Regions from separate parts of the Romboutsia sp. D33t1_170424_H2 genome, predicted to be linked through region 2. Evidence: a T-box and tRNA genes for the amino acid it is inferred to sense, from the RefSeq annotation. Region 2 holds a T-box; the other holds one or more tRNA genes.
What was found. A T-box is a leader RNA that pairs with one kind of tRNA and senses whether it is charged. The one in region 2 lies ahead of I4U66_RS05780 (valine--tRNA ligase), so its partner is inferred to be a tRNA-Val.
Positions count from the first base shown of each region.

Region 1: it encodes a tRNA-Val, which carries the amino acid that the T-box ahead of I4U66_RS05780 (valine--tRNA ligase) is inferred to sense. The anticodon was not compared.

Region 1 is NZ_JADOZQ010000007.1:83,154-86,581, reverse strand. It holds gene I4U66_RS09730 (adenylosuccinate synthase) at 1-765, shown strand, start outside; tRNA gene I4U66_RS09725 (tRNA-Lys) at 1,179-1,254, shown strand; tRNA gene I4U66_RS09720 (tRNA-Glu) at 1,275-1,349, shown strand; tRNA gene I4U66_RS09715 (tRNA-Val) at 1,354-1,429, shown strand; tRNA gene I4U66_RS09710 (tRNA-Asp) at 1,435-1,511, shown strand; tRNA gene I4U66_RS09705 (tRNA-Thr) at 1,527-1,601, shown strand; gene I4U66_RS09700 (MFS transporter) at 1,914-3,428, shown strand, end outside.
Region 2 is NZ_JADOZQ010000003.1:218,861-222,288, reverse strand. It holds gene I4U66_RS05790 ([Fe-Fe] hydrogenase large subunit C-terminal domain-containing protein) at 1-247, shown strand, start outside; gene I4U66_RS05785 (polysaccharide deacetylase family protein) at 274-1,077, shown strand; T-box leader at 1,165-1,471, shown strand; gene I4U66_RS05780 (valine--tRNA ligase) at 1,629-3,428, shown strand, end outside.

The DNA.
Region 1 (3,428 bases), on a different contig from region 2:
GGAAAAGAAGCAATGTTTGACTTTGAAACTATATACAATGAGTATTTAGGATATGCAGAGCAAATAAGAAAAAATGTTGCAGATACTTCAGTTGTAGTATATGATGCTATAAAAGCTGGTAAAAAAGTATTATTCGAAGGTGCACAAGGAACATTATTAGACTTAGACTTAGGTACGTACCCATACGTTACATCTTCTCATCCAACATCAGGAGGATTCTCTATAGGAGCAGGTATTGGACCAAACATGATAAAAGATGTTGTAGGTATAGTAAAAGCATATACTACAAGAGTTGGAGAAGGACCATTTGTTACTGAATTAGATAATGAAATAGGAGAAAGAATAAGAATCCAAGGTCATGAGTTTGGTACAGTAACAGGAAGATCTAGAAGATGTGGATGGTTTGATGCTGTAATAGTTAAATATGCTGCAAGAGTAAACGGATTAACTAGTATATCATTCATGTTATTAGATGTTTTAAGTGGATTCGAAAAAATAAATATATGTACAGGATACAAAATGGGAGACAAGATAATAACAGATTTCCCAGCATCATTAGAAGATTTAGCTAAGTGCGAACCTGTATATGAAGAATTAGATGGATGGAATGAAGATTTAACAACTATAGAAAGATACGAAGATCTTCCAGAAAATGCTAAGAAATATATAGATAGAATAGAAGAAATAGTTGGAGTTAACATAGATATGGTTTCAGTAGGACCAAACAGAGCTCAAACTATAATAAGAAGAAATATATTTGCTTAATATATATAAGTGTAGTGGATTATATCCACTACACTTTTTTATATATAAAAATTAAAATATATAAAATTAAGTTAGAGATAAATATATTTTTATTTATACTTATAAAAATATATTCTACAAAAAGTTTTACTGAATAAAAAACAATTAGAATACTTACTTATAAATTAATATTTATACCCTAATTTAAGAAAAATATAGATTAGATAATTGGTAAAAATCTAAAATTAAGTATTTTTTAATAAAAAATTAATTTATGAACCCCTGTTATTTACTAAGGTTGAGAGAAAAATAAACAAAAAAGTAAAAAAATATAAAAAAATGTAAAAAAAGTGTTGACGAAAGTGTATGAACCTAATATAATAATATTTGTGAGTGAGAGAAACACGAACAAGCCGAAAGGCAAAAAAGGAAATGACCCATTAGCTCAGTCGGTAGAGCACCTGACTTTTAATCAGGGTGTCCCGCGTTCGAGTCGCGGATGGGTCACCATTTTAATTTTTACTCAGCACGGCCCATTGGTCAAGCGGTCAAGACACCGCCCTTTCACGGCGGTAACAGGGGTTCGATTCCCCTATGGGTCACCATTTTGGGACTATAGCTCAGCTGGGAGAGCACCTGCCTTACAAGCAGGGGGTCACAGGTTCGAGCCCTGTTAGTCCCACCAATTGCGGCCTGGTAGTTCAGCTGGTTAGAATGCCAGCCTGTCACGCTGGAGGTCGAGGGTTCGAGTCCCTTCCAGGTCGCCAATTTAAATATTATATGCTGGTGTGGCTCAACGGTAGAGCAGCTGACTTGTAATCAGCAGGTTGTAGGTTCGATTCCTATCACCAGCTCCAATCAAACTCTTAGATTTTATCTAAGAGTTTTTTATTGTGTAAATATAATTTTAATTAATATATGAATAAATATCCTCTATAAGGGTATATAGGATAGTATTGGCTAAAATTAAATTTTTCCAATATTAGTAGGTAATGTAAGGGGAAATATAAAATTTCTTATATCATAAAATTGTAGTTATTTTAATATGGAATATTTATATATAGAATATTAAACTTTAAAATAGTTATAATTAAAATTTTTAAATAGAATATGAAGCAATAACTCTTACATTATAAGCATTTATAATTATGAATAGGAGTGAGTTTTTCATGAGTGAAGCATTAAAAAAGAAGAGTACAAGCATCGCTATGTTAGTATTTTTACTTGGAATTTTTATGGGGGCTATGGACTCTGGAATAGTATCACCAGCAAGAAATGTAATAGCTAGTGGACTTGGAATATCAGAATCAGCTAGCGTGTGGATGATAACCATATATACTTTAGCATATGCTGTATCTATGCCAATAACAGGTAAGTTAGCAGATACATATGGTAGAAAAAAGGTATATATGATTTGTGTTACATTATTTGCCACAGGTTCTTTACTTTGTGGAATATCAGATATAGTAGGGAGCTATGGATTTTTACTAACTTCAAGAGTTATCGAAGCAATAGGTGGCGGAGGTATAATGCCAATAGCCACAGCATATATAGGCTCATCTTTCCCTGAAGAAAAAAGAGGGTCAGCACTTGGATTAGTTGGAGGAATATATGGAATAGCAACTGTTCTTGGACCAACGCTAGGAAGTTTTATACTTTCTGTGGCTGGAGATGGTAAATGGGGATATTTATTTTTAATAAATGTACCTATAAGCATTGTTATAATAGGAGCAGCGTTAAAACTAGAAGAAAATAAAAAAGACTCAGATATTAAAAAAATGGACATTTGGGGGTCTTTAATATTAAGTATTTTAATTGCATCATTAATGTATGCTTTAACAAATCTTAAATTCTATGATTTTGGAAATTCAATTAAGACATTAGATGTTTGGCCATATTTATTAATATCTATAATAATGGTTCCAATATTTATATATATAGAAAAAAGAGCAGAAGACCCTGTCTTAAACTTAAGTTTCTTTACTAATAAGCAAATAGCATTAACTTTATTTATAAGTCTTATAGTGGGATGTGGACTTATGAGTACTGTATTTTTACCACAATTTGCTGAAAATGTATTAAAATTAAAAAGAGGTAGTGGTGGTTATATAGTAACTTTATTTGCTGTATTTACTGGTATATCAGCTCCACTTGGTGGTAAGTTTATAGATAAATTTGGTGTTAAGAGATTATTATTACTAGGATTTTTAGCTAATATATTCGGTGTATTATATCAGGCAGTTATAACTGCAAATCATCCCAATTTCACAAACTTAACTATAGGATTAGTATTTATGGGCATAGGTATGGGATTTACCATGGGAACACCTGTAAATTATTTAATGATGAGTTTAGTTAAACCAGAAGAAATATCAATGGGGCAATCAACAGTTTCATTACTTCGCTCTATAGGTGTAGCTATATCACCTAACTTACTGATAAACTTCGTATCAGATGCAGGCAGAAATGTACCAGGTGCAATAGAAAAAGTAATGCCACATATACAAGGGATAACAGGAGGTGCATTAGGAAGTAGTACAGCATCAGCAGATATGATGAATAAATTACAAAATGCAGATGTTACTAATATATTTGAAACAGTTAAATCTTTTATGATGTCTATGCTCAATGGTATACAACATGCTATGTCAGTAAATCCTAATATGGATTTTGCAGCATTAAAA
Region 2 (3,428 bases):
TGTAACTTTTGTTGAAGGTATGGGATGTATAGGTGGATGTGTAGGAGGGCCAAAACGTATTTTAGACACAGAAAAAGGTAAATCATTTGTACAAGAATATTCTAAAGAAACAAATATAAAAACTCCATTTGAAAATATAAATGTAATTCAATTTTTAGCAAAAATGGATATGAAAAAAATAGAAACACTAAGAAGTGAAGACAGGGAGAAATTGTTAGGATTATTTAACAGAGATATAAGATTATAAAGTAATAAAAAAAGGGGATTAGGGGGATGAATATAAAAAAAAATTACAAAATTTTAGCTATAATTTTAGTAGGATTTATTGTATTAAGCATAGTTATTTTTAATATACCAAAGGAAGATGAGGATAGAAAATATACTTTATTAGAAAATTATATAGTAACGAGTACTTTAACTCAAACTATAAACGAAGCTACAACACAAAAAGAAAAAGGTCCTGTTTTATTACCACAGAAGATAGCATATATAACTATAGATGATGGTCCATCTAAATACACTAACTCGATATTAGACATATTAGAAAAAAATCAAGTTAAAGCAACTTTTTTTATGATAAATGATAATATGAAGAAATATCCAGATGAATTAAATAGAATGCAAAAAGAGGGCCATGGCATGGGATTTCATAGTGTAACTCATGATATACATAAGCTCTATAAAACACCACAAGCAACATTAAATGAATTTAAAACCTGCCAAGAAACTCTTTATAATATAACAGGAGATGTATCAAAATTAATAAGGCTGCCTTATGGAAGCAAGCCTTATATGCCTAAAGAATCTTATGATATGTTAGTAGAAAATAATTATAAAATATGGGATTGGAATCTAGACACACTAGACTGGAAATCTACAACAGACAATATTTTAAGTAGTTTATTATATTATGGTAGGAATAAATCTAATTTAATAGTATTAATGCATGAAAAAGAACAAACTGTAGAAGCTTTAGATAATATTATAAGAGTATTAAAAGAAAGAGGTTATAAGATAGAACCAATAAGTGAAGATACACAAGAGCGAAACTATTGGAAAGGAAATTTTCAAAGCTAATTAAAAAAATCAAAGTAGTACATATATTATTATAAATAATTGACAATAATAATATTAATTGGATATAATTAAAGAATAAATAATAAGATAAAAACTATGATAAAGAGGAGTATGTAAATACTACTAAAAGAGATGAAGACTCATAGGCTGAAAGGTCTTCTTAGTATAGGTTTGCAGAAGGTAGCTTTGGAGTTTCTAAGCTGAACTAGCAGTAGGTTTAGACGGTGGGAATCGTTAAAATCCATAAAGAGCCCAAATTATTAAGTATCTGTATTATAGATTAGTGAAGTTATGATTAAGAGATGTAGCTAAGTAAATACGGAATATAACTCTTAAAGGATGAATGAATTCAATTTGGGAATTAAGGTGGTAACGCGAGCTTTTCGTCCTTATAAGGATGAATGGCTCTTTTTTTATTTATACTATAAAATATATAAGTTTAAGACTTTTAGTCGAAGTGAAATTTTTAAGTTACTTGTATTATTAATAATTTGAGTAAGACAAATTTTTAATAAAAATAAAATTTTAAATAAAATGAGGAGGAAATGAAATTGGAAAACACTAATTTACCAAAAACGTATAATCCAAAAGATTTTGAATCAAGATTATATTCAAAGTGGATTGAAGATGGATTATTTAAATCTAAACCAAATCCAAACAAGAAGCCTTTCACTATAATGCTTCCACCACCAAATATAACAGGACAATTACACATGGGTCATGCCCTTGACCATACTTTACAAGATATACTTATAAGATGGAAGAGAATGGACGGATATGAAGCTTTATGGCAACCAGGAACTGACCATGCTTCTATAGCAACTGAAGTTAAAGTTGTTGAAAGAATAAAAGAGCAAGAAGGAAAGTCTAAGTACGATTTAGGAAGAGAAGAATTCTTAAAGAGAGCTATGGATTGGAGAAATGAATTTGGTAGAAAAATAGTAGACCAAATGAAACAATTAGGAGACTCTTGTGACTGGGATAGAGAAAGATTCACAATGGATGAAGGATGTAACGAAGCTGTTATTGAGTTCTTCATTAAGTTATATGAAAAAGGTCAAATATACAGAGGAAACAGAATAATAAACTGGTGCCCAGATTGTAAAACAACTTTATCAGATGCAGAAGTTGAACATGAAGAACATGATGGAAAGTTCTATCATATAAAATACCCAATAGTTGGTAGTGACGAATTCTTAGAAATAGCTACTACTAGACCAGAAACAATGCTTGGAGATAGTGGTATAGCTGTAAATCCAGAAGATGAGAGATACACTCACTTAGTTGGAAAGAAAGCAATACTTCCATTAGTAAACAGAGAAATAATAATAGTTGCTGATGATTATGTTGATTTAGAGTTCGGTACTGGTGCAGTTAAAATGACTCCAGCTCATGACCCTAATGATTTTGAAGTTGGTCAAAGACACAACCTTGAAAAGATAAACGTAATGAACGAAGATGGAACAATGAACAAATTAGCTGGTAAGTATGAAGGTATGGACAGATATGAGTGCAGAAAGCAACTTATAGCTGACTTAGATGAAGCTGGATACTTAATAGCTATAAAAGATCATAATCATAATGTAGGTTCTTGCTATAGATGTCATACAGTAGTTGAACCAAGATTATCAGATCAATGGTTTGTTAAGATGGATGAATTAGCAAAACCTGCTATAGATATATTAAAGAAACAAGAATTAAAGTTTGTACCAGATAAGTTTGATAAAACTTACTTACAATGGTTAGAAAACATAAGAGATTGGTGTATATCAAGACAATTATGGTGGGGTCACCAAATACCAGCTTACTACTGTCAAGAGTGTGGAGAAGTAGTTGTTGCTAAAGAAATGCCTACTACTTGTCCTAAGTGTGGACATCATGAATTTAAGCAAGATGAAGATGTATTAGATACATGGTTCTCTTCAGCATTATGGCCTTTCTCAACATTAGGTTGGCCACACAATACAGAAGAATTAAACTACTACTATCCAACAAGCGTACTTGTAACTGGATACGATATAATATTCTTCTGGGTTGTAAGAATGGCATTTGCAGGAATGTTCTGTATGGGAGAAACTCCATTTGAACATGTATTAATCCACGGACTTGTTAGAGACTCTGAAGGTAGAAAGATGAGTAAGTCTTTAGGAAACGGAATAGACCCATTAGAAGTAATAGACCAATACGGAGCTGATGCTTTAAGATTCATGTTAGCTACTGGAAACTCTCCAGGAAATGATATGAGATTCTATATGGAAAGAGTAGAAGCATCTAGAAACTTCGCAAATAAATTATGGAATGCATCAAGATTTGTATTCATGAACATAGATGAAGAGATAATGAATGGTGTA